DNA from 3 places in the Marinobacter sp. MIT932201 genome. Region 3 is predicted to be linked to each of the others. Evidence: predicted binding sites of a transcription regulator. Region 3 holds the regulator's gene; each other region holds the start of a gene.

Region 1 (9,955 bases), 160 kb from region 3:
GTCCAGCAGTTTTTCGAATTCGTCGTCGGTGATCAGATCGTCGCTGCCACCGCCTTCTGCCTTGGCCGCCGGCTTTTCTTCTTTGCTGACAGCCTCGTCCTCGCCCGCAGGTGCGCCGGCAAACTGCCCTTTTCCGTGCAGCTGGTCGAGCAGCGCCTCGAACTCGTCGTCGGTTATCTCGTCATCTCCGGAACCCTCCCGGTCACCGGAAGACGCTCCGGAGTCTGAAGCCGGTGCCTGTTCTTCGCTCTTTTCGTCCTGCAAGGCATCCAGAAGCTGTTCGAATTCGTCGTCGGTGATGTCGCCGCCATCCTCCGCCGGTTCACTCTCTTCGTGCTCTGGCTGAGGGGCAGCGACAGGCGCTCCCTCACCTTCTGGCAGGGCCAGGGCATCGAGGCGGGCAATCAGTTCGTCCGGAGCCGGTGTTGGTTCCTCGTGATTGCGAACCTCTTCAAACATGGCATTAACGTTATCCAGGGCCTCCAGAACCACGTCCATCAGTTCAGAGTCCACCTTACGCTTGTGATTGCGCAGAGTGTCGAAAACGTTTTCGGCGGAGTGGCAGCAATTTACCAGCGCTTCAAGCTGAAGGAAGCCGGCGCCGCCTTTAACGGTGTGAAAGCCACGGAAAATGGCGTTGAGCAGATCACTGTCGTCAGGATGTTGCTCAAGATCTACCAACTGCTCTGACAGCTTTTCGAGAATTTCACCGGCTTCTACCAGGAAGTCCTGCAAAATCTCTTCATCAGCATCAAACGCCATGCGTTACCCTCTTTGTTCAGAAACCGAGACTGGACAACAGGTCGTCAACGTCATCCTGTCCCGAAACTACATCTTCACGCTCATCGGCCTTGATCTGGGGCCCGACGCCCTTCTCTGCAGATTCTTCCTTCTCTTCAATCTGGTGCACGGTGCCGGTGAGCTGATCCACATGGCTGGCCATCACCACCAGGCTGAGCATCTGCTCCTCAACCTCTTTTACCAGGGCGGTGACCTTCTGGATAACCTGGCCCGTCAAATCCTGATAATCCTGAGCAAGCAGGATTTCCGACAGATTGTTGTACATGGTGTCAGCGTCGCTGGCTGTGCTGACAAAAAAGCGATCAATACGGCCGTACAGTTCCCGGAACTCCGCCGGCTGCATCTCCCGACGACGCAGACGTTGCCATTCGTCCCGCAAGGAGGCCGCTTCTTCACGAAACGCGTTGGCCACCGGCATGGTTTCCTCAACCAGGTCCATGGTGCGGTTGGCCGCTTCGCCGGTCATCTGCACAACGTATTCGAGGCGATCGGAGGCGTCTGTCATCTTCGACAGCGCTTCCTGCTGTTCCGCGTTCCGGGGGTCAATCTGGAAGTTCCGGATGGCTTCGTGCAGGCTCCGGGTCAATCGCCCTACCTCGCGGTACAGACTTTGATCCCTGACCTCGCTGAGTTCATTGATCAGGGTCATGGCTTTGGCATAATCACCGGCATCAACACTCTCTGCCAGCTCTGCTGCCTGCCGCTGGAGCTTTTCGGTCACCTCCGGCTCAAGGCCCCGATGGTTCTTTTTGCTATCGCTCATGAGAGCCATCCGACCTCTGGTTACTGGATTCTTTCAAAGATTTTCTCAATCTTTTCCTTGAGCACAGCGGCAGTGAACGGTTTGACAACGTAGCCGTTCACGCCCGCCTGAGCCGCGGCAACAATCTGGTCGCGCTTCGCCTCAGCCGTTACCATCAATACCGGCAGGGTTTTCAGATTCTCGTCAGCCCGGACAGCCTTCAGAAGATCGAACCCGGACATGCCCGGCATGTTCCAGTCGGTGACCAGAAAGTCGTATTTGCCGCTCTTCAGCATCGGCAAGGCTGTGTTGCCATCGTCTGCTTCATCGGTGTTGGTGAAGCCCAGATCACGCAGCAGGTTTTTGATGATCCGTCGCATTGTGGAGAAATCATCCACAATGAGGATTTTCATGTTTTTGTCCAATGGGACCTCCAGTTAGTAACACCCGGAATTCGTTTGACCTTCGCGTTCAAAGTCTAGCAGGCCGCTGTTTAAACCGCTTATTGTCAGACCTTTGCTTCCGTTGTAAAGCATCGGTTACCAAAAACTACAGACTGCCCCTTCGCAGACACAGACTGAACGCAATCAGCTGTCCGGTTCCTGGCGCCAATCCGACAACCGCCCCCGAAGGCGCAAGGCAGCCTGGCTGTGAATCTGGCTGACCCTGCTCTCGCTGACGCCCAGCACGGCGCCTATTTCCTTGAGGTTCAGCTCTTCCTGGTAATAAAGGCTCAGAACCAGTTTTTCCCGCTCCGGCAGGTCTTCAATGGCCTCAGCCAGGCTCCGCCGGAAGGCATCGGAGGACAACCCCTCCAGAGGGTTATCCTGCGTCTCTGTCTGTTCTATCGGCAGCTCTCCGGATTCATTGAGCTCATCGAGGCTAAAAAGTCGGCCACTGTTGGAATCGGAAAGATAGGAATGATACTCAGCAAGCTCCATGCCCAGCTCCTCGGCCACTTCCTGATCCTGGGCTTCCCGGCCAAGCCGGTCTTCCACAGCCTTGATGGCCTGGGAAATGCGACGGGCGTTTCGATGCACGGAGCGGGGAACCCAGTCGCCCTTGCGAATTTCATCGACCATCGCCCCACGAATCCGGATACCGGCGTAGGTCTCGAAGGTGGCTCCTTTGGTGGAACTGTATCGCTGGGCAGCCTCAAGCAGGCCAATCATGCCGGCCTGCATAAGATCTTCAAGCTGAACGGAAGCCGGCAGGCGGGCCATCAAATGGAGGGCAATTTTCTTGACCAGCGGCGCGTGTTGCTCAACAAGCTGAGATGCCTTCTGCGCACCCGACTGGTTATAGATTCCGAGGTTTTTCGCCAATGTCATGTATCCGGTTTCTTGTTTGACTGGATCCGATTCAGACTTCGACGAGCCGCTCCACAAAGAATTCCAGATGTCCACGGGGAGAGGACGGCAACGGCCAGCTGTCTACCTTGTCGGCCAGAGACTTGATGGCCAGGGAGGCTTTCGCTCTGGGATAGGCATCCAGCACTGCCCTCTGTCTCTGGACTGCTTTCTTCACTGCCTCATCGTAGGGGACTATACCGACATATTGTAGTGCCACATCGAGGAAGCGCTCGGTGACCCGAGTCAGTTTTTCGAACAGATGCCGGCCTTCCTGCTCATTCCGCACCTGGTTGGCAAGAATGCGGAAACGATTGGTTCCATAATCCCGGTTCATCAGCTTGATCAGGGCGTAGGCATCGGTGATGGACGTGGGTTCGTCACACACAACCAACAGTAACTCCTGGGACGCCCTGAGAAAGCTGACCACCGATTCGGAGATACCGGCGGCAGTGTCGACAATCAGTACATCGATCTGATCCCCCAGCTCGCTGAACGCATTAATGAGCCCGGCATGCTCCATGGGACTGAGCTGGGTCATCCGCTGGGTACCTGAGGAGGCAGGAACGATCTTTATGCCGCCGGGACCATTTACCAGAACGTCCTTGAGGTCACAGTCGCCTGCCAGAACATCCTGAAGGTTACGGTTGGCGGTGATGCCCAGCAATACGTCGATGTTGGCGAGCCCAAGATCGGCGTCGAGCAGCACCACTCTCCGGCCTTTCTGCGCCAGGGCAATTCCGAGGTTGACCGACACGTTACTCTTGCCGACTCCACCTTTACCGCCGGAAACTGCAATCACCTGTACCGGATGTGCTCTGCTCATACTGTTTTTTGTCTCTTGCCACGTTTCGCCGGTGCGTTTCCGACGCCTGCTGTCAATCTGTCCGGTCTCAGGCGTGCTCTTTCAGGCCCTCTGCGACCGCCTGCTGTTGCTGGAGTGTTTTAAGCCGATCCACGGCCAGCCGCACCAGCGGAACAGCTTCTGCGTGGTGCAGATCTTCAGGAATCTTCTGCCCGTCTGTGTAGTAGGCTACCGGCAGACCGGTTTCCATGACAAAACCGAGGGACTCACCCAATGTGAGGGCCTCATCGATCTTGGTCATCACACAGCCCGCAAGATTTGCCATCTTATAGCAATGCCAGACGGATTTCATGATGCGCGGCTGACTGGTTGCCGAGACGACCAGATGCGTTTTGACATTGTGATGGCTGCGAGCCAGTTCGGCCAGCTGTTCCTGATAACCTTTATCCGAACTTGTCAGCCCGGCAGTATCAATCAGAACCAGGTGACGGTCTGACAGCTCGTCCAGAATATCGTCCAGGCTGTGAGTCTCATCCACCACCCGAACCGGCACATTCAGGATACGACCGAACACGAACAGCTGCTCGTGCGCCGCCACCCGGTATCGATCGGTGGTGACCAGAGCCAGGGAGTCGGAGCCATGCTTGAGCACATACCGCGCCGCCAGCTTTCCAATCGTGGTGGTCTTGCCGGAACCGGTAGGACCCACCAGCGCATAGGCGCCCCCCTCATCAAGCCACTCCATGCGAGAGGTCCGGACGCCGGTGCACAGCATTTTCAGGGACTGCTTCCAACCATCTTCCAGTCGCCCTGCCTTATGGCGACGGGAAATTGACCCTGCCAGCTCGCTGTCCAGGCCGAATTCCTGCAGGCGCTCGGCCAGCCTTTGCTGAACAGCCGTGTTTGTCGAAACCACCGGGTCCGGCTGCGGGCGACCACCCTGCATCATATCCCTGAGGGAGCTGATCTCGGCACGCATCTGTGCGAGTTCATCAGAATAGACATCCTTCGGCGCCTGGGGCTCAGCCACACTATCACCGAAATCGCCGCCGACCGTTTCCTGAACAGCAGCAAACGACGGACCTGAGTAGCCGGCTCCCTGGGAGGCACGCTTTTCCCTGACTTCACGGATGCGGTCACGGGATCGGCTCAATTCATCCTCGAGACGACGATGCTGGTCAGCCTGCATTTCTGCCAGGCGGGATCCGTTGGTGGCTTCTTCGGCCTGGTTGCCCAGGCGCTGGCGCGCCATGTTTTCGTCATAGTCCAGCGCCGTCACGATTTCGACACCACCGTCGACCCGACGGTTGGAAAGAATCACGGCATCCGGCCCCATCTGTTCACTGACCTGTTTCAGCGCCTCTGCCATGGTCTGAGCAAAAAACCGTTTTACTTTCATGATGCCTCTTCCTCCACCGGCAACGCCGTGCCGGCGCTGTCCGCTCTGTCATCCGCGCCGTTACTGGCCAACGGACGCCACGATCGTAATCTGTTTGTTATCCGGAATTTCCTGGTATGAGAGCACGTGCAGTCGCTCTACCCCATAGCTGGCAAACTTCGCCAGGACCGGCCGCAGTGGCCCGGACACCAGCAGAATGGCCGGTTTGCCAAGCATCTCCTGGCGCTGGACGCTCTCCTGAAGCGATCGCTGGAGCTTCTCCACCATATTCGGCTCCAGAACCAGGCCAATGTCTTCCTGACCGCCGGATTGTTGACTCTGCTGAACAGACTTCAGCAATAACTGTTCCAAGTCCGGATCCAGGGTGATCACCGGTATCTCCGATTCGTTGCCGCAGATGCTCTGGACAATCATCCGGCGCAGGGACTGCCGGGCTACGGTGGTCAGCAGCTTGGGATCCTGACTCTTCGGATGAACATTCACGATGGCCTCGGCAATGGACCGCATATCCCGGATCGGCACTTCCTCCTTCAGCAGGTTCTGCAAGACCTTCAGGAGCAGACTGATTGAAACGGTGGTGGGTACCAGCTCTTCGGCCAGCTTCGGAGAAATCTTCTCAAGCTGATCCAGCCACTTCTGGACTTCCTCGTGGCCCAGCAGTTCGTGGGCGTGTTTCTGCAACACCTGGTTCAGATGGGTGGCAACCACGGTACTGGCATCGACCACGGTATAGCCAAGGGTCTGAGCCTGGTCTTTCTTATCGGGCTCGATCCAGCAGGCATCAAGACCGAACGCCGGATCCTTTCCTTCAATCCCTTCGACCTTTCCAAATACCTGGCCGGGGTCGATGGCCAGCTCCCGGTCCGGGTGAATCTCCGCCTCGGCGATGGTTACGCCCATCAGGGTGATGCGATAGACGTTGGGCATCAGGTCCAGATTGTCGCGAATGTGCACCGAAGGCATCAGGAATCCCAGATCCTGGGACAGTTTTTTACGAACACCCTTGATGCGACTGAGCAACTGACCGCCCTGGGACTTATCCACCAGCGGAATCAGCCGATACCCCACTTCCAGACCGACGATATCGACGGTGGAGACATCGTCCCAGCCCAGCTCTTTGGTCTCTCCGGGTGCCGGCAGCTGACGACCCTGATCGCCACCCGCGTCTCCGCCCGGCGGCAGATCACGACCCGCCGGTCGCGGTGCCGCGCCGCCAGCGCCCCTGGCCGGGAAGGCGCCCTCCTCCTCGACAGTCTGCCTCTGGTGTTTCCAGATATACCAGGCAGCGCCGCCAGCCAGCGCACCCAGACCCAGGAAGGCCACGTGAGGCATGCCGGGAATCAGGCCGAGGATAATCAGGATTCCAGCGGCAATGGACAGTGCCTTCGGCGCACTGAACATCTGCTGCAGGATCTGGCCGCCCATGTCCTGGCTGGAAGTAACCCGCGTTACCATGATCGCCGCAGACGTGGACAGCAGCAGCGAGGGAATCTGTGCCACCAGGCCGTCACCAATGGTCAATAGCGCATAGCGCTCCATGGCCAGCCCGAAATCCAGGCCGTGCTGGAGCATACCGATGGCGATCCCGCCGACGATGTTAATGGCAAGAATGAGCAGGCCGGCAATGGCATCGCCTTTAACGAACTTGGACGCACCGTCCATGGAACCATAGAAATCCGCTTCCTGGGCAATCTCGGCCCGGCGATGCTTGGCTTCGTCCTGATTGATCAGGCCGGCGTTGAGATCCGCATCAATGGCCATCTGTTTGCCGGGCATGGCATCCAGGGTGAAACGGGCACTCACTTCGGAGACCCGGCCGGCGCCCTTGGTGACCACCAGGAAGTTAATGATCATCAGGATCGCAAAGACCACCAGACCCACGGCGTAGTTGCCTCCGATGAGTACCGCACCGAAGGATTCGATCACCTTACCGGCCGCGTCGCCGCCCTCGTGGCCGTTCAACAGAACGATCCGGGTGGACGCCACGTTCAAGGCCAGACGCAGCAGCGTGGCCACCAGCAGTACCGTGGGGAAAGAGGCAAACTCCATGGGCCGAAGGGCGTAGACACAGACCAGCAGAATGACAATCGACAGGGTGATGTTGAACGTGAAGAACACGTCCAGCAAAAACGCCGGCATGGGCAGAATCATCATACCGAGCAAGCCCATCAGCATGATGGGAATGCCCAGATTTCCCCGCGTCAGGGTTTTGACGTTATTGAGGACTAAAGCTCTGTCCATGCCGGATACTTCTCCGATTGGCCGTGCCTGCAGGCGTTTCAAAGGTCGAAAATCTGACGCGGCGGCGTCGTTTGGAAGAGTTATCGCAAGATCCGTACCAGCCCTTAGTGGATTTCCGCGAACCGGCCATTTGCGGCCTGACTCGCCTTGCCAGATGCGGTATCCTTGCGCCATTTAATTGCGACGCTAAAACCCCAACCAGACACACAGGTGACCCCATGCCAATCCACGAGGTAAAACACCCTCTGATCCGCCACAAGCTCGGCATCATGCGCCGTGCGGATATCAGCACCAAGAATTTCCGGGAGCTGGCACAGGAAGTTGGTGCACTTCTGACCTACGAGGCCACCAAGGACTTTAACCTGCAGGAAAAAACCATCGAAGGCTGGGCCGGCCCAGTGAATGTGGAACAGATTCACGGCAAGAAAGTCACCATCGTTCCGATCCTCCGGGCCGGGCTTGGCATGCTCGACGGTGTTCTGAGCCTCATTCCCGTTGCCCGGGTCAGTGTTGTCGGCCAGATCCGCAACGAGGAGACACTCGAGGCCAGCACCTATCTGGAAAAACTGGTGGGTGAGCTGGATCAGCGAATGGCCATGATCGTCGATCCGATGCTCGCTACCGGCGGCTCCATGATCTCCACCATTGACCTGCTCAAGAAAGCCGGCAGCACCGAGATCAGGGCCCTGGTTCTGGTAGCCGCGCCCGAGGGCGTCAAGAAAGTCCTCGAGGCCCATCCGGACGTGTCGATCTACACGGCCTCCGTTGATGAACGCCTGAACGAGAAAGGTTATATCCTTCCGGGTCTCGGCGATGCCGGCGACAAGATTTTCGGCACCAAGCAGAAGGACGTTTAAGCATGCAGGATCGTACCAACGACCCGGTCTGGAAACAGGCCATTGCCGGCTCGCAAATGCTGCTGGTGGCCTTCGGTGCCCTGGTGCTGATGCCATTGATCACCGGCCTGGATCCCAACGTGGCCCTCTTCACCGCCGGCCTGGGCACCCTGATCTTTCACGTGGTGACCGGCGGGCAGATCCCGATCTTCCTGGCGTCCTCCTTCGCCTTTATTGCCCCCGTAATCGCTTCCAAGGGCCGATTTGGCATGGAAGAAACCCTGGGCGGCCTGATGGCCGCAGGTATTCTCTACATCTTCCTGAGTGGCCTGGTTCGGATGCGGGGCACCGGCTTTGTCCGCCGCCTGCTGCCGCCAGTGGTCATCGGCCCCGTGATCATGACCATCGGCCTCGGCCTGGCACCGGTTGCCGTTCACATGGCCTCCGGCCGCACTGGTGACGGCGCCAACCAGCTGATCCCCTACGACACCGCCATCTGGATCGCGATGATTTCCCTGGCCGTAACCATCATCATGTCGGTCTGGGCCAAGGGCATCTTCCGCCTGATTCCCATCATGTTTGGCGTGATCACCGGCTACATCCTCTCCGCGTTTGCCGGCATCGTAGATACTACGCCCGTCAAAGAAGCCGCCTGGTTTGCCGTTCCCAACTTCGTTGCGCCCGAGTTCAGCTGGGGCGCCGTGCTGTTCATGATTCCGGTGGCCATCGCCCCGGCCATCGAACACATTGGCGACGTACTGGCCATCGGCAACGTGACCCGCAAGAACTATCTGGAAAAGCCGGGCCTCCACCGCACCCTCCTGGGTGACGGCCTGGCCACCAGTGCTGCTTCCATGCTCGGTGGACCACCCAACACCACCTACTCTGAAGTCACCGGCGCGGTCATGCTGACCAAGAACTTCAACCCGAAAGTCATGTGGTGGGCGGCCGGCGTAGCCATCGTTCTGGCCTTTGTTGGCAAGTTCGGCGCGGCACTGCAGACCATCCCGGTCCCCGTTATGGGCGGCATCCTGTGCCTGCTGTTCGGCTCCATTGCCGTGGTTGGCCTTAACACACTGATCCGTCACCAGGTGGACCTGTCACAGTCTCGCAACCTGGTTATCGTCGGGGTCACCCTGGTATTCGGTATCGGCGGGATGGTGCTGGGGCACCTGGAAGGCATCGCGCTTTGTGCGGTAGCGGCCATCATCCTGAACCTGATCCTCCCAGGCAGCCGCGAGGCATGGGGCAAAGCCGTCTATGAGCAGAAAGCCGACTGACAGCTCCGGCATCAGCTTCACTGCCCTCTATACCGGTGCCGTCTGGCACCGGTACGGGCTTTCTGACGATACCCTGGCAACGGAAAAAGGCCGCTGGCTATACCGCTTGATGACACCCTTCGAGGCCGCCAGCAAGGCGGCTATCGGTGGCAACATCCGCACCTTCCTCCTGCAACGCCATCTGATCATCGACCACCTGATCGACCAGGCCATCAAAGAAAAGGGCATCACTCAGTTCCTGGAAATCGCCTGCGGCATGTCTCCCCGGGGCATCCGGTTACGCCAGAAACACCCCCTGCTCCACATGGTCGAAGCCGACCTGCCCGACATGGCCGCCCGCAAGGCGCTCCGCCTGATGGCCACGGGCCGCCTCGGCGACCATCACCAGGTCACGCCCATCGATATCCTCGCGGATCACGGCGAGTACCAACTGGAAAAAGTAATCGACCGGGTATTCGAGAACAACGAGCCGGTAATCATCGTCACCGAAGGCCTGACCAGC
Region 2 (9,955 bases), 970 kb from region 3:
AACCGGTATCCAATGGTCTGTTCCAGGGCAGCACGCTCTGGCTGATAGGTGCCAGTGATGGGGTGTACTCTGTGCTGGAGCAGGAGGAAGAGGACCCTGAATTGGAGCGGGAGCTGCTCTCCAGTACGGCAGGGTTCCTTCTGGGTTACTCCTCCTCAGGCCTCGTGAGTCGTGCCTTTTCCCTGAATGATGAAAACGACCAGGCTACTGAAACACTTCAGGGCTTGACCGGTTTCGATGGTGACATGGTTGTTGCGGGTTCCACGAACGGAGATTTTGCCAGTGAAGGTGTCGTGTCGGGCATGGAGCAGGGCATTGTTGCCCGGGTATCGCTGGTTCCGGAAGCGGAGACTGAGGGTGAAGACACCGGCTTCAGAAACGACTGGCGCTATCAGCTTGCGGTGGACAACTCGGAAATAGTCGCTCTGACGAATTACCGGGAGGACGAGATCGTCGCGCTCAGCAGAACGGGCAGTGACTGGTACGTGCTTCTGTTCAGCCCCGAGGGTCAGCTGTTGACGCCACTGAACTAGCTGGCCGGGCGCTAAACTGTCCCCTCGTGTCGCCCAGAGCTGGCGTATAGCTTGAGGTAGTCCGTACTGGTTACGATGCCCGCGGCTGCGCCACTGGCGTCTACCACCAGTGCGGCATTGAGCTGATGGGCCAGCATCAGCCTGGCGAGTTGGTGGGCGTCGGTTTCGGGAGAGGCCGTCAGAAAGGCGGGAAGCTCAATGTGAACCAGGCTCTGGGTCATGGCATTGGCGTCGTGATCGTGCAGCCAACCAAGGAGCCAGCGCAGATCAACAAGGCCAGCCACGTTGTTTTCCGCCATGATCACCAGGTGATGAACCTGATGCTCATCCATCACTGACAGCGCTTCGGAAATGGTTGCTGAAGCCTGCACCGAGTAAAGTGCCGGTGATGAAATACGGGATACGGGCAGGTAAGCGCGATCTTCGCGACGCTCGCCGGCTGCCGCTGCCCCATATTCCTCCAAAGCCTTGTGCCGACCGGCATTAGCCGCCTGCTGAAATTCTGCGTCTGTTGCCTCGCTCCTGCCGGGATTGATCGCCTTGGTTTCTGCCAGCTCCGTGACATCGCCCACGGGCCTTGCCCGGAATGTCTCCGGTAGCCGGGTGCCGACCGGTCGGCCGGGTTCGCTGACATAAATGGACATGGGTTCTCTCCGTGACTATGCCACTCTTTCCACGGTTAACGGCAGTCTGACCGGAAACTTCAGAAGTAGTTTATTACGAAACCGCCATATCAGTCTGGTACAGACGCCGTGTTTCCAGCCGTCTGACGAGGTTCGCCGGGAGGCAGGCAGGCTGCCCGGTCAGTTGGTCCGCCAGATACTCGGCCAGCAGCGGAGCGTAGGTCAGGCCTTTGCTGCCGAGGCCGGTGAATAGAAAGAGTCCATCCAGAGAAGCGCTTTCGCCATCGAATACCGGGCCGGCGACGGGCTGGTAATCGTGTGTGGTGCATCGAAAGGCGACCCGGCCGTCCAGATCCGCGCCACCGGGTTTTTCGCTTGTGGAAGAAAACAGGGACGGCAGCATTGAGCCGAGTTCCTGCATGTTTTCGTTATGGCTTTCGATCGTCGGCAACGGGTTGTTGTCGCGAAGATCAAAGGTGGCTCCGGTCACGGCGATCTCACCGAGCGTCGGATTCAGGTACCGGTTACCACAGATAACGGCCTTGGGGCTGATAATGGCTGGTGTCGGAAGGTGCGAAACCTGGCCCCGTATTGCTTTCAGGCGAAAGCGTCCCTCTGTCGGAATGAGTTCCGGGCTGAGATGACCCGAGCAGATGGCCACGCGGTCGGCCACGATGGGCGATCCGTCTTCCATGGATATGTGCCATTGCCCGTTGCAGGGCCGGAGCCCGCTGACGGTGGCACCGAACTCGGTCGATATCAGCGGGTGGTCAGTCAGTGCTTTGCACAGGTTTCCCGGCTCGAGCCAGCCACTGCCGGGAAACCAGAGACCGCCTGTTTGCGTCGGAACGCCGGCAAGTTCGCTGGCCTGATCCCGGTTCACCGGCCATAGAATATCCCCGGGGTATTCGTTTCGATCGAGAAATTTCGCCTGTCGGCCCTCTTCCCGGGGGCTGTGGGCCAACTGCAGCAGGCCAGTCGGATGCCAGTACTGGTTGCGCCAGTTGTTGTAAAAGCGCTGGGCAAAGGTCAGGGCCGTGAGGGCCAGTTCGGTCTGGTCGTTGAACTCAACTCCCAGTTTTACGTACAGGGCGCCCTGGGCGTTTCCGGACGCGCCATTCCCCGGCCCATGGGAATCAACGAGTGTGACGGACAGACCCCGCTCGGCGAGATTTCGTGCCAGCGTGCAACCTGCAATGCCCGCCCCGATGATGGCGATGGTCCCGGGTTGTTCGGGTTCAGCCCGGGCCGACGCCTCAAGTACTCCCTTCAGCATTTCCCGCTTGCGGCCGTACCCTGAGGTTTTCTCCATGTGGAATCCGGCCTCGAGGAAAGCCCGACGGATCCGACCGACGGAAGTGAAGGTAGCCAGCGTTGTGCCCGGCTTGCTATGGGCACGAACCAGGCGGATGGTGTTCTCCAGCCACATGTCCGGATTGCGGGCCGGAGCAAAGCCGTCCAGAAACCAGGCGTCGGCTTTAAAATCCAGGGCTTCCCAGGCGTCATTGATGTCGCCGAAAAACAGCGTCAGTCGAACCCGCCCACCGTCAAGAACCAGTCGGTGAACCCCTCGCACCAGAGGTGGGTAATGCAGAAGCAGTTCGTCAGCGAGCACCTTTAACTCGGGCCACAAAGCGAGGGCACGAGTCAGGTCTTCCCGAGTGAGTGGGAAACGTTCCACCGAGACAAAATGCAGGGTAGCAGCATGGGTTGGCGCATGGTGGCGCCAGGCCTGCCAGGCTGCCAGAAAGTTCAGGCCGGTTCCGAAACCGCTTTCGGCAATAGCAAAGCTCCCGCCCCGGGGAATCTGCGAGAAGCGCTCCGGCAACTGGTTATGCTGCAGAAAAACGTGGCGGGTTTCCTCCAGGCCGTTGTCCCGGCTGAAGTAAACATCGCCAAACCGCTTTGATTCCGGGACCCCGTCGTGCCAGACCAGTTCAGCTGGCTCGATCGCAGGGGGCTGCAATGGCCGGTTCACGGTGTCAGCCTTCGGATTCAACCACGGTGACGGTTTCGATGGTCACAGGTTCCACCGGCACGTCGGCCATGCCCTGTTTCCGGGTGGTCTGTTTGCGGGCGATGGCATCGACAACACCCATGCCCTGGGTGACCTTGCCAAAAACCGCATAGCCCGGGCCGCGGACGCCGGCATTCAGAAACCCGTTGTCCGTAAGATTGATAAAGAACTGTGACGTTGCAGAATCCGGCGCACTGGTTCGCGCCATGGCAATGGTTCCACGAAGGTTCGGCAGGGTTTTTGTGGCTTCATTGCGGATCGGGGCGCGGGTCGATTTCCGGGACAGCTCCTCGGTAAACCCGCCGCCCTGGATCATGAATCCGGGGATAACGCGGTGAAAAATGGTGCCGTCGAAGAAACCTTCCCGGGCGTACTGCAGGAAATTGGCAACCGTATCCGGGGCGACATCCGGTCGCAGCTGGAGCTCGATTACGCCCTCGCTGGTCACCATGCGAACCATTGGCAGTGGCTCGTTGGCGGGCTGCTCATTGGTCTGGGCCATTGCCCAGGAGGCCGGCACCAGCAAGGCGAGAGCCATCAGCAGTACGGGTGTCACAGTTTTCAGGGGTTTTACCAAGTTTGTCATTTGCAACCGCTCTCTTTGTTATGCGCAGGCGTTTTAGCTGCGACAATTCAGCGAATTCTGTTATCAGGTGCCAGATCTTACCAGAAGGGGATGGTAAAACGATGACTGTATCCACGCACATTGCGTTGTGATCGTCTAACATTCCGGGTATCGGAAATCATGGATCACATTAGCCGGGCCGGGTTGTACGGTTTTCACTGTTCAAAAGGAGACACTGGGTGAGAATCCGTCAGGGATTTGAAGAAAAGTCACGCCTCGGGCGGCTGCTTGTTAATCGCGGCTACCTGTCCGAGAAACAACTGGATGAGGGCCTGAAGCTCCAGCGCGAAACCGGACAGCGCCTGGGTGAGGTGTTCATCCAGGCTGGCTGGATCAGCGAAAAAGAACTTCACCGGGTCCTCAAGCACCAGTCCCGGTATCGCAACGCTGCGGCGCTCGTCACAGCGGTAACGCTGCCATTCCAGCCCCTGGTCACCTTTGCGGCGAGCAATTCGGCCGAAGCGTCCCAGGCATCGTTGGAGGCTGGTGAATTGTATGACTGCGGTAATCTCGCTCCATTGAGCGAGACTGAGCTGGCGGCCGTCTCAGGTCAGGGAGACCCGAACCTGCTCGAGCGTATCGGTATTGTACGCGATATGGTTGAGAATCCGGCGGGTGACGGCGAACAGGGCGCAGACGGATCCCCGGATGTTATCGAGGGGCTGAAACTTACCGCCAATATTTTTGTACCGGTCCTCAACTTTCTCGACTCGGACCTGACCATTTCCGGTGTCCACTACCGCGAGGGGGAACCCCGCTATCGGGTGAGGGAGGATGGCGCCTTGATGCTTGCGTTCCCCGAGCGCATCGAGGAAATCCGCATGGACAATATCCGGGTCAGCGGTAGCCAGGGTGCCTCAATGGGTAACGTGAGTATCCACGACATCCGTTTCCATCCGGACTCCCAGATGACAATCTATACCCGATGAAGTAAAAAGCGTTGCTTGCCAGGGCCCTGCTCAGGCGCTGGCAAGCACTGTGCTGCTGGAAACTGTGGTCTGCTGGCCCTGGGCACCGTACAGCTTTTGCTGACCGGTGGCGCCACGGAAGATGTCGGTAAGCCGGGACAGGCGTTTTTGCAAATGGCTGATCACCCGACCGTTGGTCTGGTTCAGCGTCTGACAGGCCCGGAGTTTCTGATCCGCTTCCTGCCAGAGCTGGAACAGCTCAGAAAAACCGGCGCTGCGGATAAAACGGGAAGGCTCGCCACTTTCCGGGCGGTATCCCATCTGGACCAATGTCCGGATTTTCTGTTTGGCGCGTTCGCGAACGGCACCCAGAAGCTCGTTTTTTTCTTTGGTCAGAGTTTCCAGCTGGCGGAGGTCGGAACTGGCAAGGCATGTCTTTTCTTTTTCGAGAATATCAGCCAGCGTCTCCAGCTGACTGACATCCTGGGAAAGAAGGGTCTTCAGATCATCGATTGCGGCCATGGTTTACTCACCCGAAAATGCTTTCATCCATCTCAAGCATTTTCTGGGCCAGTTTCTCGGCGTCAATCTTGTAGGTTCCGTTCTCCAGGGCGGAGCGGATCTGTTCGATGCGGTCGTCATCCATTTCCGGATAATCGCCCAACTTCTGTTCAAGCTGTTTGAGATTCTTGGCCTGATTGCTCAGGCTGACGTTCTCGCCCCGGGCACCCTGGGCCTGGGTTTTCGCCTGTTCGTTGGTCGCCGGCTGGGTATTCTGGGTGCCGGCGCTCTTGTCGGCCGTGGTTCTCTGGGTGTTGACCTGGCCGGGGCCAATTCCATTTAAGTCAACTGACATATCTGTACCTGCTTGCCTGTCGCGCCACGTGAATGCAGCGCTTACTCGAGTTTATGTCTTCTTAACGGCGGGGCCGCGAAAACCTTTAGTAATTTTCAGTAGTTTTTTCGTCTCTTTTTTCTACCGGGTTTCCGGCAGGGATTTGCCGCACCGGCAAGCTCATGCCGAGGCGGGCTTACATCGGGATTTCGACATGACCTGGCGCAACAACGCTGGCCTTGATCGTGCGGGAGGATCGCAGATTCTCAACCAGAACCTGTTCGCCAACCCCTGCGCTGGCAAGGGCCTTCCCGCGCGAACGCACTGAGAATCCGCCCGTTTTGGCGGTGATGATAACATGGTCGCCCCGTTCCACGGCATTTGGCGCGGAGAGCATATCCGGCGTGATCAGCGAGCCTGCGTTGACCGACCGGCGCACTTCCATGCCAATGGCCTGTTGCGCGTCGGTAATGACGCCGCGCCGGGAGGCATTGATTTCAACGGACTGCTTGGTCACGAGGCCTTCGGTTACCCGTTCTCCCCTTGTCAGCGGTCTTGCCGCCACAAGGGCCGGCCCGTGGATGGAAACGGAAGCCGTCACAAACATCCGCCAGGGCCTTGATCCTTCGCAGGCCACCTGCATGGAAGGGCTGGTGCTTTTCCAGGGATCGCCACTGAATTCGACACTCAACGGCTTCTCGCATTCCGCGAGTGCAAGTCGGTCGTCGATGGAGCCCGGTTCAAAGGATACGGTGTAGCCTTCTGCGGCCTGTTCTCTGGCGAAGCCGTCAAGAAATTCCAGTGTTGCCTGGCGAATCTGTTCAGCGGTTGTGTCAGCCAGCAGCGGGGCGCTCAAGCAAGACATTAGCAGTATCAGAGCGAATTTGGTGGTGCGCATACGTAGCAGTTTGTCCTATGCTGTCAACAACAAGGCAGAAAAGCCCGAATCCGGCTAAGGATTCGATGGCAGTGGCCGTTAAACGGGCTAATCCGCCGCTGATATGACGGGTTTCCGTCAATCACGCTATTATTCAGTGACCAGCAAGATATATGCCGTTGTAATTCCGGCAGGCCAGGAGAATCCAAATGGCAGGGGTATTGGACAGTGTTAACCAGCGAACCCAGTTGGTAGGGCAGAATCGCCTGGAGCTCCTTCTTTTCCGCTTAAGGGGGAGGCAGATCTATGGGATCAACGTCTTCAAGGTGAAAGAAGTACTGCAGTGTCCGAAACTGTCGTCACTGCCAAACAGTCGGCCTGTTGTTCGTGGCGTCGCTCACAGCCGCGGTGAGACCATCCCCATCATTGACCTGAGCATGGCCATTGGCTTGCCCGGCATTCCTCAGGAAGAGCTGGCTACCAGCTTTGTCATCATTACCGAGTACAATCGCAAGACACAGGGTTTCCTGGTCACCGGCGTCGACCGGATCATGAACATGAACTGGGAAGACATTCTGCCTCCGCCCAAGGGAGCAGGGCGCGATGTGTACCTTACCGCTGTTACCAAGATTGATGATAAGCTGGTCGAAATCATTGATGTAGAGAAGATTCTTGCAGAAGTTTCTCCGCTTGGTGAGGATGTTACCGAGGCGGTTCTGAGCAAGAGTGCGGATCGCGTCCCGGGGCATCTCCCGGTGCTGGTCGTGGACGACTCCTCAGTGGCCCGTCGGCAGATCGAGCGCTGCCTGACTGCCATCGGGATGGAAGTCATCACAAAGAACGACGGCAAGCAGGCGTTCGAATACCTGAAGGAGGTGACTTCTGACGGTACAAAGGCGCGGGATCATTTCTCTTTGATTATCTCCGATGTCGAGATGCCGGAAATGGATGGTTATACCCTGGTCACCAAGGTGAAAGGTGACCCGGCCCTTGCAGACATGTTTGTCATGCTCCACACCTCCCTCAGTGGTGTGTTCAATCAGGCGATGGTGAAGAAGGTCGGGGCCGACGACTTTATGGCAAAGTTCAGTCCGGACGAGCTGGCGGAGCGGGTAATGGAGATCATCGACCAGGGTTGATGGCGCCGCTCGAAGATTCACTCAGAACAGAGATCCAATGAAAGCGGAAATAACGCCACAGGAATATGAAGCCTTCAAATCGTTCCTGCAGGATGCCTGTGGGATTTTACTCGGCGAGAACAAACAGTACCTGGTAAAAAGCAGGCTGCGCAGGATTCTCGAAGAGAACAGTCTGAATACCCTGGGTGAACTCCTTGATCGCCTCAAGCGTCCCGGGCGGGGCGGCCTGAAGGAGGTGGTCATCGATGCGATGACCACCAATGAAACTCTGTGGTTCCGCGACAATCACCCTTTCCGGATTCTCCAGGAAAAACTGCTCCCCGAGTTCGCTGAGCGCAAAACCGCCCAACCCCTTCGTATCTGGTCGGCGGCCTGCTCAACAGGTCAGGAACCCTACTCCATCGCCATGATCGTGGAAGAATTCCGGCGTGCGAGGCCCGGGAAGCTTCGCGACGTGAAAATCACGGCCACGGATATCTCCAAAAGCGTTCTGGAAGTCGCCCGCAAGGGTGAATACGAGATGATCGCCATTGGCCGGGGCCTGTCACCGGAGCGACAAAAGCAGTTCTTCACCCCGTCCCTGAACGGCGGCTGGCAAATCAAGCCGCAAATCCGGAGTATGGTGGAGTTCAAGGAATTGAACCTGCTTGAGCGCTACATGCTCGGCAAGTTCGACATCGTGATGTGCCGGAATGTTTTGATCTATTTTTCCGCAGATCTCAAGAAGGACATCCTTACCCGGATGCACGCCACCCTGAATCCCGGCGGCTACCTCGTTCTGGGTGCCTCCGAATCGCTGAACGGTTTGCCTCACCTCTACGAGATGGTGCAGTGCCATCCCGGAATCATCTACAGGAAAAAGTAGCCCATGCCCCTTAATGTCTGGGTCCTGGTTGCTGCCCAGGCGCTCGCCATGTGCACCGCGCCTTTTATTGTGTTTATCGGCAGCATACAGGGACGATTGCTGGCTCCAGCGCCTGAATATGCAACGCTTCCCGTAGGTCTGGTGGTGGTCGGTACTGTACTGGCCATCAAACCGGCAACCTCGTTGATGGAACGCATCGGGCGCAAGCGCGTGATGCTGCTCGGTGCGGTCATGGGCATCCTCGCCGGACTTCTCGGAGCGTTGGCCTCCTGGTCCGGCCAGTTTTCACTGCTGTGTCTGGCGGCTGTGGTCGGTGGTACCGGCCTTGCGGTCGTTCACCAATACCGGTTTGCCGCCATGGAATCCGTGGCACCGGGTATGGCCGGCTCTGCCGCCGCCCGTGTGCTGCTGGGTGGTCTGGTCGCGGCCTGGCTCGGGCCCGAAGTGGCGGGGCTGGGAAGCGGCGCAGCCGAGAAGTATCCGTTTCTGATCAGTTGGGTTGGGCTCGCCGTGGTTCAGGCCGCAGCCCTGTTGATTCTTGGTGCTGGCTACCGGGCCGGCGCTGAGCGAGTACAGGAAACGCGGCCTGGCGGAGGGCGTCCCTTGCGGGAAATTCTCGGCAACCCACTGGTTTGGGCCGCCATCAGTGCGGCCGCCATTGGCTATGCGGTGATGAGTTTCATAATGACAGCAACGCCGCTGAGTATGACCGAGATGGCCGGGCATGATCTGGACGACGCCAAGCGCGTGATTCAGCTTCATATCATGGCTATGTATTTACCCTCGCTGATCAGCGGCTGGCTGACCCGAGTTGTGGGCATACCGCTGATGATGGCCGCGGGATTGCTGGCGTATTTGGGCTGCATCGGCCTGGCGGCCAGTGGCGTGAGTTTTCATCATTATCTTTCAGCCCTTCTGTTACTGGGTGTCGGTTGGAATTTTCTTTTTGTTGGCGGCACAACGCTGCTGCCCCGGGGGTACCGGGATACCGAACGTTTCCGGGTTCAGGGTCTGAACGACATGATGGTCTTTGGCTCCCAGGCCACCGCTGCGCTGTCTGCCGGCGCTATTCTGAGCTGGCTGGGGTGGGGCGGCCTGGTTATGGTTGCAGTGCCATTCCTCATAATTCACGGATTGTTGATGACTCTGTGGCTGTTGCGCGAACGAGCGCCCGAAGCCGCCGTCAAAGGGAGAGAATAATGCTGATAGATTTCGAGGGTATGGATCCGAAGGACGCCTACCACATCCTGACCCAGACGGTTATCCCCCGACCGGTGGCCTGGGTGCTGAGTGAAAATCCGGACGGCGACTTCAATCTGGCGCCGTTCTCTTTTTTCACGCCCATTACCAGCAATCCACCCCTGCTGATGATTTCGGTTGGTAAAAAGCCGGCCGAGGGTGTTTCCAAGGACACCCGGGTCAATATTGAGGCAAGAAAGCATTTTGTGGTTCACATCGCCCATCGGGATCTCGCCGCCGCCGTTACGGAATCCTCACGAACGCTGCCCCATGGCGAATCGGAGCTCAAAAATC
Region 3 (9,955 bases):
TGCTCAGATCGAGCATCCGCTTGCCAAGATCCTGCAGGGCATTCATCTCCCGTTTCAGCTGGGATTTGCTGGGACCGTCGTATTCCGGCGCGTCGTTGTCTTGGTGATCTTTCATAAATCCGACATCCGTTTAAGCATAGAAAATCGTCGCAAGGCCGAGAAACGCCATAAAACCGACCACGTCCGTAACGGTCGTGAGAATCACGCTGCCTGCCAGGGCCGGGTCGATGTTGCGGGATCTGAGAAACAGTGGCAGGACCGTGCCGACGAGGGCAGCTGCAACCAGATTGATCACCAGCGCGGCAGCGATAATGGCTCCTATCAGCAAATCCTGGAACCAGAGCATGGCGGCGCCGGCAACAACGGCGGCCCACAGCATTCCATTCAGGATGCCCGACAGGAACTCCCGGTTCAGCAACCATTTTACATTGGCACCACTGATTTGCCCGACCGCCATGCCGCGGATGACGAGGGTGAGGGTCTGGCTGCCGGCAATACCGCCCATGCTCGCTACGATGGGCATCAGCACCGCCAGAGCTACGACCTTGGCGATGGTTTCCTCGAATAAACCGATCACCGCCGATGCAATCAGGGCGGTGATCAGGTTGATTCCCAGCCAGACGGCGCGGCGGCGCGATGTCTTCCACACCGGCGCGAAGGTGTCCTCGTCCTCGTCCAGACCGGCCATGCTCATCAGGGAGTGGTCCGCATCCTCCCGGATTACGTCCACCACGTCGTCGATGGTGATGCGGCCCAGAAGCCGGCCTTCCTCGTTCACCACCGGCGCCGAGATCAGATCGTAGCGTTCAAACAATGTCGCTACCTTGGTGTCGGAGAGGCTTACGGGAATCGGCTCGATGTCGGTATCCATCACTTCCCGCACGGTGGAGGCGGGATTCGATACCAGCATCTTGGTAATCGGCAGCATGCCAATGAAATCATCCCGCCGGCTCACCACGATCAGACTGTCGGTCATGGGGGGAAGGTTGCGGTGTCGACGCAGGTAGCGGAGAACAACGTCAATACTGATGTCCGGACGCACCGTGATGGTGTCCGTGTTCATCAGGCCGCCGGCGGTGTCCTCCGGGTAGGAGAGCACTTCCTCAACCCGTTGCCGGTCCTGTTCGTCCATGGTCTCCAGGACTTCCTGGATGACCGTATCCGGCAGCTGCTGCAGCAGGTCCGCCAGGTCGTCGGATTCGAAATCCTCGATGATGTCGGCCAGTTCCTGGGCGTTCAACTGGCTCAGGAAGTAACCCCGGATATCATCGCTGAGATACTGGAGAACCTCGCCCTCCAGCTCTTTGTCTACCAGGTTCCAGAGCAGGGCACGCTGGCGGGGCGGAGAGGATTCGAGCAGATGGGCAATATCACTGGGGCTCAGGCCACCGTTCAGGATGCGGGCAACCTGTTTCAGTGCGCCACTGTCCAGGGCCTCGCTCAGTGAACGAAGGCGCTGGCGGGCCTGGCTTTTTTCCAGAATATCGGTCATGTGTCTATTTTACTCACCTTCGCCGAAATAATCGTTGATCAGTTCGGCCAGGGCCTCTATGGCCTGCTCTTCATCCGGACCATCGGCAATAAGCTCCACATCGGTCCCCTTGCTGGCGGCCAGCATCATCACCTGCATGATGTTTTTTGCGTCCACATCCCGGCCCTTGCCACTGATCCGCACACTGCTGTCGAATCTGGATGCCGTGTTAACGAGTTTGGCCGTGGCGCGCGCGTGCAAACCCAGCTTGTTGATAATGGTAATCGGGCGGCGAATCATGGTTCGATCAGATCTCTTCCCGGGTCTGAAGGTGTGGCAGTTCGGTATGGCGTACCTGCACATTGCTGTAGCGCTGCCGGAAGTAGTCGCCCAACTGCTCGCAAACATACACTGAACGGTGCTGGCCGCCGGTACAGCCAATGGAAATCGTCATATAGCTGCGGTTGCTGTCTGCGAAGGAGGGCAGCCAGGTATCCAGGAAGGCCTTCAGGTCTTCGATCATCTTCCGGCTCGCCGGTTCCTTTTCCAGAAATTCGATAACCGGCTGATCCGTGCCCACGTACTTCCGCAGACTGGTATCCCAGTAAGGGTTGGGCAAACAGCGAACATCGAAAACATAGTCGGAATCCAGCGGTACTCCGTGCTTGAAGCCAAACGACTGGAACAGCAGTGCCAGCTCCTGATCCTTCCGGCCCACGACTCGCTGCTTCACCATATCCCGAAGTTCGTACATCGACATACCGGTGGTGTTCACATACAGGTCGGAAAGCTTGGACAGTGGTTCAAGCAGCTTCTTCTCGCTGGTAATGGCTTCCCTGAGGGAGGTCTTGTCGTCACTCAGCGGGTGTTTTCTGCGGGTAGCGTGGAAACGCTGGAGAAGTGACTGCTCGTCGGCATCAAGGAAGATAATTTCAACGGTAACCCCGGTCTCCTGGAGGCGCCGGTAAATTTCCTCGAAATTGGCGAGCTCGCCGGAAAGGTTGCGCGCATCAATGCTGACCGCCATCTTGCCGAGCCGGCCGGGCTTGGTCTGGCTCGCTGCTTCCCGGGTGAGAGGAAAGAGCAAGCCAATGGGAAGATTGTCGATGCAGTAGAACCCGAGGTCCTCCAGCACATGAAGCGCGGTACTTTTACCCGAACCGGACCTGCCACTGACGATAATCAGCTTCATGACCAAATCACCTCCACTGCAATGAAAATCAGCCGCCTGAGGCGGTCATGCGCTGGTACAGCGTGCCGGCGTCCTCACATTGCCGGAGGCGATCACAGAACGACCGCTCATTGAACTTCTCCGCCAGTTGGCTGAGCAGCTCCAGGTGTTCGCTGGTTGCCTCTTTCGGGACGATCAGGGCAAAAATCAGATCCACCGGCTGATTGTCGATGGCATCGAACTCAACGCTTTCTTCGAGCGTCATCAGAACGCCCACCACGTGATCAAGGCCCTCCAGGCGACAGTGGGGAATGGCGATCCCCTGGCCAATGCCGGTACTGCCCAGGCGCTCACGGGAAATGAGGTTGTTGAAGAGCTGGGTCTCGCTGAGCGTGTTGTCCTGGTGGTTTATTTGCTCGGCAATAAACTCCAGGGCCCGTTTCTTGCTGGACGCAGGTACCCTGCAGAGGGTGAGCTCCGGAACAAGAATAGTGTCTATGGTCAGGGATGTGTCGCTCATGGATCGACTGCGTTTCCGTTAAAAAAAAGGCTGCGACACGTTGTTCATGTCGCAGCTCGATTAGATGACTTGCATGAAAACAGCCAGTTAGCGAGAGCCGTTTCCGTGCATCCGGTCTACATTCTTTTCCTTGTGCTTGAGGATCTGGCGGTCCAGTTTATCGATCAGGGCATCGATGGCTGCGTACATGTCCTCGTTTTCTGCCTTTGCGTGAATCTCACCACCAACCACGTGCAACGTGGCTTCCGCAATCTGGCGCACCTTTTCCACTTCCAGGGTCACCTGGCAGTTACTGATGTGGTCGAAGTGACGCTCGAGCTTTTCGAACTTCTCTGAAACGTAATCTTTCAGTGCGGGAGTCAGTTCTACGTGATGGCCTGAAATATTGAGTTGCATAGGCGTCTCCTGTTGTCATCGTGCCGGCTCCCGGGAGCCGGTCTGGGTGCTGGCGCATTGTGCGCCCGCGAATACGGTGTTGCGCCCCGCATTGGGGTATTCAGACCAGCCGCTTGCGCTCGTTGGACGGCGGAATGTGCATGGCCTCCCGATACTTGGCAACGGTGCGTCGCGCAACCTTGATTCCCTGTTCTCCTAGCATGGCTGCAATTTTACTGTCGCTCAACGGCTTTTTGGGCGTTTCCGCGGCAATCAGCTTCTTGATCATCGCCCGGATGGCCGTGGAGGAGCATTCGCCGCCCTCGTCAGTGCTGACGTGGCTGGAGAAGAAATATTTCAACTCGAAAATGCCCCTTGGGGTATGCATGTATTTCTGGGTGGTTACCCGTGAAATCGTCGATTCATGCATTTCTACCGCCTGGGCGATGTCTGAAAGAATCAGCGGCTTCATGGCTTCCTCGCCGTGATCCAGGAATCCCTGCTGGTGTTCGACAATACGGGTCGCCACTTTCAACAGGGTCTCATTGCGGCTCTGCAGGCTCTTGATAAACCACTTGGCCTCCTGCAACTGATCACGCAGGTAGGTGTTGTCGGCACTGCTGTCCGCACGCCTTATAAGTGAAGCATAGCTGGCATTCACCCGAATGCGCGGGGCAATTTCCGGATTCAGCTCAACACGCCAGCGGCCATTGTGCTTGCGAACGATAACGTCCGGAATGACATAGTCGGGTTCGGCGCGATCAATCACGTCGCCCGGCCGCGGGTTAAGGCCGGTGATCAGCGCCAGAACCTCTCGCAACTGGTCTTCTTTCAGACGGCTGCGCCGCAGCAACTGGGCGTAGTCACGGTTGCCCAGCAGATTGATGTAGTGGGTAATCACCAGTCGCGCCTGGGCCAGCCAGGGCGTCTCGGGTGGTAGCTGGTTGAGCTGGATCAGCAGGCATTCCTGCAGATCCCGGGCAAACACCCCTGGCGGATCAAAGTGCTGGAGGCGGTGCAAGACGGCTTCCACTTCATCCAGTTCCAGAGGGTCTTCCTCGTTCTCATCCAGCAGTCCGGCGTGGATTTCTTCCAGAGGGCTGGTGAGATAGCCGCGCTCATCCACAGCGTCCATCAGGGCATGGGCAATGGCCTGGTCCCGTTCACTCAGCGGGGTCAGATTGAGCTGCCATTCCAAGTGATCCTGAAGTGTTTCGGTGGGCGAGTTGCGGGTCTCGAAATCGTGATCGTTCTCGTCGTCGTTGCGGGCGGCAGGTGCCGGCGCAGACTGGTAGATGTCGTCCCAGGCGGTGTCTACCGGCAGGTCGTCCGGAATGTTGTCCGGAATGTCGTTTTCGGAGGACCAATCCGGGCCATTCTCTGATTCGTCCCAGTCGCTCGAAGGTTCCGGCGCTGACTCGGCCGCGGATTCTTTCTCGCTAGTCTCGCGCTCGTCGTTCTCGGCGGTTGCGTCAGCCTGATCATCGTCCTCGGATGTCTCCAGCATGGGGTTGGATTCCAGTGCCTGCTGGATTTCCTGTTGGAGGTCGAGGGTGGAGAGCTGGAGAAGCCGGATCGCCTGTTGCAGCTGGGGCGTCATGGTCAGGCTCTGACCCAGCTTTAACTGTAAGGAGGCTTTCATAACCATGGTTCAGGATCCGTCACTCATCAGCGCTTTGTGTCATAAGTCGTGAAAAATTCTATATATGCCGGTTACTTGCCGTCGTTTTATTTTACCCTAGCAAGTTCTTTGCCGAGTTTACTTGCTACAGGTCATCAAAACAATGAGCCTTTCGGTGTCACAGCCTGAATTCATCGCCCAGGTAGACTTCCTTGACTTGCTGGTTGGCCAAAATCGCATCGGCATTGCCGGAGGCGATGATGTGGCCTCCGGAGACAATGTAGGCGTTCTCGCAGATGTCCAGGGTCTCTCGCACGTTGTGATCGGTAATCAGAACGCCAATACCCTTGTCACGCAGATGCCGGATGATGTGCTTGATGTCGCTTACGGATATCGGGTCGACACCGGCGAAGGGTTCATCCAGAAGTATGAAGGCCGGTTCCATGGCCAGCGCCCGGGCAATTTCCACCCGTCGCCGTTCCCCTCCCGACAGGGCCATGCCAACGCTGTCCCGGATATGGGTTATGTGGAATTCTTCCAACAACTCCTCGAGCTTTTTCTCTCGATCCGCTTTGCCCAGCCCCCGACGGGTTTCGAGGATCGCCATGATGTTGTCGCGTACCGACAACTTGCGGAACACCGAGGCTTCCTGGGGCAGGTAACCGATGCCTTGCTGGGCGCGTCCGTGCATCGGCAGTGGCGTAATATCCCGGCTGTCGATGGTGATACGGCCACGATCGGCAGGGACCAGCCCGACGATCATGTAGAAGCAGGTGGTTTTCCCGGCGCCGTTGGGGCCAAGCAGTCCCACTATCTCCCCACTGCGAATTTCCAGGGAAACGTCGATCACCACTTTTTTCTGCTTGTAACTCTTTGCCAGGTTACTGGCTCTCAGAACTGCCATCGGTTTCCTGTCTGTCAGTGCGTCTGTCGGCGCTGCGTGGCTGAATCACCATCTCTACCCGGCCGCTGCCTTCGCCCGTGTCGGCGCCGCCTTCAGCGGTCACTACCCGGCCGGCGGTATCATAATGAATGACGTCGCCGCGGAACAGGTTGCCATTCTGCTCGATGACTGCTTCGCGTTCAAAGGTCAGCCGACTGTCGGTGGCTGACCAGGAAATGTTCAGGGCGCGGGCGTCGGTTTCTCCTTCGCCCTCTCGCGCCGGTTGCCGGTATCTGGCCGGGGTGCCGGAGGCTTCGATCCGGCTCAGCCCGTCCTCGGAGCGATAGAGGACCACCCGGTCCGCGTTCAGCCGAGTTTTGCCCTGCTCAAGTTCTACATCCCCGGTGTAGGTGGCAATGCCCTGACTGTCGTCGAGGCGTGCATTGTCTGCGGTAACCTTGATGGGGGTGTCGGAATCAAGGTCGAAAGCGGCCGCCGGGCCGATCATCGCGGCTGTCAGCAGGGCAACCAGCAGGCGCCGGTATCGGTTAGTTTCCGGTTTCATAGCGTCCTTCCACCTGGGAGTTCAGTTCCAGAATCCGCTCGTCTATCCACGCTTTCATGCCCGTGGCCCGGGTAATACCGGTAACGTCGCGTATTTCTACGGGTGCATCTGTATATACCATGCCCCGGTCGTTATCCAGGGTCAGGGTTGATGTTGTCAGGGTGGCGTCCCGTTCTCCAATCGTGCGCTGAATCCGGACATTGTCCGTCAGGTACACCAGATTCTGGTTCTGTAGCAGGCTGCCATTCTCGGCTTCAACAATCCAGGGTAGGGCGCCGTCGCCGCCATAGAGTTCGGCACGGGGAGAGTCCATGGTAGCCAGGTTGCCTTCTTCGAACTGTTCGATGCGAGGGCTGGAGAACCGGATCTTCAGGTTCCCTGATTCGTCGAAGGAAGTGTACCGGCCATTCACCACGAAGCCGTCCGGCTCGGCATCGCCCCTCAGCGCCGCTGCCTCATCATCGATGACCGGCGGCTCATCGCTTTGCCAGAGCAAAAAGACGGCTGCCACCACGGTGCCAGCCAGCGCCAGGGTTCGCAGCCAGGGCCGGTCCGGGAGCCAGTTCACGCCTCGGGCTCCAGATAGGGTGCCAGTGTAGAATCAAGCTTGCGGTGGGCGGTAAGCAGCAGATCGCAGGCTTCCCGCACCGCACCTTCTCCGCCTCGAGCGTGGGTGCAGTAGTCCGCATGTTGCTGCACCAGCCAGTAACCGTTGGGTACGGTGATGCCGAGCCCGGCGAATCTGAGCGCCGGCAGATCTGGCAAATCGTCGCCCATATAGGCGATGGCTTCCGGACCAATGTCCATGGTGCTGACAAGCTCCTGCAGGGCCACTTTCTTGTCTTCGCGCCCCTGCATAAGGTGAGGTATGCCAAGATCGCGCATCCGTTTCTCAGTCAGCGGCGACTGCCGGCCGGTAATAACGGCGACGGTAATGCCGGCTGCCATAAGCTGTTTCAACCCCAGGCCGTCGAGGATGTTGAATGCCTTCAGTTCATCGCCGTTGGCGCTGAAGTAAAGCTTGCCATCGCTCATAATGCCGTCGACATCGAGGGCAATCAGTCGGATTCTGGCGGCTTTTGTAAGCAGGGCGTCCGGCCATCGGTGCGTCATATCACATAGCTCCCCATAGCCCTTAGATTACGCCGGCTCGCAGCAGGTCATGCATGTTGATGGCGCCAACCAGAGCACCTGCTTCGTCCGTCACCGGCAGGGCGTTGATCTTCATTTCCTCCATGATATTGAGCGCTTCCGCCGCAAGATGATCGGCCTGAATGGTTTTGCCATTCCGGGTCATCACCTCGTTGATGGGGGTATTATGAATATCCACCGACCGATCCAGGGTCCGGCGCAGGTCACCGTCCGTAAATATTCCGGTGAGGGTGCCGTCCTGATTGACGACGGTGGTCATGCCAAGCCCCTTGCGGGAGATTTCGAGGAGTGCGCCACTGAGAAGTGTGCTCTCGTTGACGACCGGAATCTGGTCACCTGTGTGCATGATGTCGGACACCCGGAGCAGAAGCCGGCGCCCCAAGCTGCCGCCGGGATGCGAGAAGGCAAAATCCTCGGCACTGAATCCGCGAGCTTCGAGCAGGGCAACTGCAAGAGCGTCGCCCATGACCAGGGTGGCCGTTGTCGAGGAGGTAGGCGCAAGGCCCAGGGGGCAGGCTTCCACCATCACGCTGACGTCCAGGTTGGCGACTGCTTCTCGGGCCAGGATGGAGCTGGCATTGCCTGTCATGCTGATCAGGGGGGCACCCATGCGTTTGATCAGCGGCAGAATGGTGACCACCTCGCTGGTGCTGCCACTGTTGGAGATCGCAATCACCACATCCTGAGGGGTGATCATGCCCATGTCACCGTGGCTTGCCTCGCCGGGGTGCACGAAAAAAGAGGGCGTGCCGGTACTGGCCAGGGTGGCCGCAATCTTGTTGCCGATGTGGCCGGATTTTCCCATGCCGGTCACCACCACGCGGCCCTTGCAGTTCATAATGACGTCGCAGGCTCGGGTGAACTGGTCATCGATCCGGTTCTCAAGGGCATCAATGGCGTCGCGCTCGATGCGGATGGCTCGTATGGCAGAGGATCGGAAATCGTAGGGTGTCGGTTCGGTCATCGGGCTTTGGGCCTGGCTGTCGGGACATTGAAAATGTTGGGCAGAGTATACCATTTTCACCCGGCAACGATGCCCGCTTACCGAAAGTTCAGTCAAACTGATCATTGCTATCAGTACATTTTGGGCTGTTTGGATTGAGCTTGAACGCTCCTTGGCATAATGTAGCCCCTCTTTGAAAGGTAAGGACTATGAATTCGCCGGCTTACATATCGCTCAAGGATGTCGTGTTCTCCCGCTCCGGGCGCCGTATCTTCGACGGTGTCAGCCTGGACATTCCGCGCGGAAAGATTACCGCGATCATGGGGCCCAGCGGAACCGGTAAAACCACACTGTTGCGCCTTATTGGTGGTCAGCTCAAGCCGGATTCCGGCAGTGTTGTGTTGGATGGTCATGAGGTCCCAAAGCTCAAGCGTAAGGCCCTCTACAGCCTCCGCGAAAAGATGGGCATGCTGTTCCAGAGCGGGGCACTGTTCACGGATCTGAGCGTGTTCGAGAACGTCGCCTTCCCGCTTAGGGTTCATACAAAACTACCGGAAGACATGATTCGCGACATCGTCCTGATGAAACTGGAAGCCGTTGGCTTGCGTGGTGCCCGCCAGTTGATGCCCTCGGAGTTGTCCGGAGGCATGACCCGCCGCGTGGCTCTGGCCCGAAGCATTGCCCTGGATCCAGAGCTGATCATGTACGACGAGCCATTTGCGGGCCAGGACCCGATTGCCATGGGCGTTCTGGTCAAGCTGATCCGTGATCTGAACGGTTCCATGGGGCTGACCAGCGTGCTGGTCTCCCACGACGTGCCTGAGTCCCTGAGCATCTGTCATTACGCCTGCATCATCTCGGACGGCAAGGTGATCGGTGAAGGCACGCCGGAAGAGTTGCGGGCCCATCCCTCCGGGCAGGTGCAGCAGTTCCTTCAGGGGCAGCCGGACGGCCCCGTGCCGTTCCATTACCCCGCGGATGGCGCCGCTCAGGACTTCGGATTGTCCGGGGGTGCCTCTTGATCGACAGAATAGCGGCCTTCGGTCGTCTCGGTCTTGATATTGTCTCCTCATTCGGCCGATCCGGTCGTTTCCTGGCGGGCGTTCTGGGCGGGGTGCCGAGGCCGGCCACCGGTTTCCCGCTCCTGCTGAAACAGCTTTACGCTGTTGGTGTTCTGTCCCTGGCCATCATTGTGGTGTCCGGCCTGTTTATCGGCATGGTGCTGGGGCTGCAGGGGTATACGATCCTGAGCGA

Evidence for each region. The regulator sigma-54, encoded in region 3, starts transcription at its own class of promoters, with help from an activator protein. The targets are predictions, from matches to a motif close to ANTGGCATNNANNTTGCTNT.
Region 1: the regulator sigma-54 is predicted to act here: its motif matches at 7,420-7,439, upstream of flhA (flagellar biosynthesis protein FlhA).
Region 2: the regulator sigma-54 is predicted to act here: its motif matches at 6,580-6,599, upstream of flgA (flagellar basal body P-ring formation chaperone FlgA).

What each region holds. Positions count from the first base shown of each region.
Region 1 is NZ_CP138917.1:2,817,260-2,827,214, forward strand. It holds gene SIC15_RS12865 (chemotaxis protein CheW) at 1-762, opposite strand, end outside; gene SIC15_RS12870 (protein phosphatase CheZ) at 779-1,564, opposite strand; gene cheY (chemotaxis response regulator CheY) at 1,585-1,968, opposite strand; gene SIC15_RS12880 (RNA polymerase sigma factor FliA) at 2,131-2,874, opposite strand; gene SIC15_RS12885 (MinD/ParA family protein) at 2,906-3,718, opposite strand; gene flhF (flagellar biosynthesis protein FlhF) at 3,786-5,096, opposite strand; gene flhA (flagellar biosynthesis protein FlhA) at 5,157-7,337, opposite strand; gene upp (uracil phosphoribosyltransferase) at 7,556-8,194, shown strand; gene SIC15_RS12905 (uracil-xanthine permease family protein) at 8,197-9,453, shown strand; gene SIC15_RS12910 (class I SAM-dependent methyltransferase) at 9,434-9,955, shown strand, end outside.
Region 2 is NZ_CP138917.1:2,005,033-2,014,987, forward strand. It holds gene SIC15_RS09025 (hypothetical protein) at 1-533, shown strand, start outside; gene SIC15_RS09030 (CBS domain-containing protein) at 545-1,177, opposite strand; gene mnmC (bifunctional tRNA (5-methylaminomethyl-2-thiouridine)(34)-methyltransferase MnmD/FAD-dependent 5-carboxymethylaminomethyl-2-thiouridine(34) oxidoreductase MnmC) at 1,251-3,134, opposite strand; gene SIC15_RS09040 (peptidylprolyl isomerase) at 3,139-3,759, opposite strand; gene SIC15_RS09045 (pilus assembly protein PilB) at 3,978-4,727, shown strand; gene SIC15_RS09050 (flagella synthesis protein FlgN) at 4,758-5,228, opposite strand; gene flgM (flagellar biosynthesis anti-sigma factor FlgM) at 5,236-5,562, opposite strand; gene flgA (flagellar basal body P-ring formation chaperone FlgA) at 5,738-6,439, opposite strand; gene SIC15_RS09065 (chemotaxis protein CheV) at 6,628-7,557, shown strand; gene SIC15_RS09070 (CheR family methyltransferase) at 7,595-8,422, shown strand; gene SIC15_RS09075 (MFS transporter) at 8,426-9,622, shown strand; gene SIC15_RS09080 (flavin reductase family protein) at 9,622-9,955, shown strand, end outside.
Region 3 is NZ_CP138917.1:2,976,459-2,986,413, reverse strand. It holds gene yjgA (ribosome biogenesis factor YjgA) at 1-115, opposite strand, end outside; gene mgtE (magnesium transporter) at 131-1,492, opposite strand; gene SIC15_RS13655 (HPr family phosphocarrier protein) at 1,502-1,771, opposite strand; gene rapZ (RNase adapter RapZ) at 1,779-2,663, opposite strand; gene ptsN (PTS IIA-like nitrogen regulatory protein PtsN) at 2,692-3,162, opposite strand; gene hpf (ribosome hibernation promoting factor) at 3,250-3,558, opposite strand; gene SIC15_RS13635 (RNA polymerase factor sigma-54) at 3,659-5,179, opposite strand; gene lptB (LPS export ABC transporter ATP-binding protein) at 5,337-6,062, opposite strand; gene lptA (lipopolysaccharide transport periplasmic protein LptA) at 6,040-6,606, opposite strand; gene lptC (LPS export ABC transporter periplasmic protein LptC) at 6,590-7,174, opposite strand; gene SIC15_RS13615 (KdsC family phosphatase) at 7,171-7,719, opposite strand; gene SIC15_RS13610 (KpsF/GutQ family sugar-phosphate isomerase) at 7,742-8,722, opposite strand; gene SIC15_RS13605 (ABC transporter ATP-binding protein) at 8,911-9,723, shown strand; gene mlaE (lipid asymmetry maintenance ABC transporter permease subunit MlaE) at 9,720-9,955, shown strand, end outside.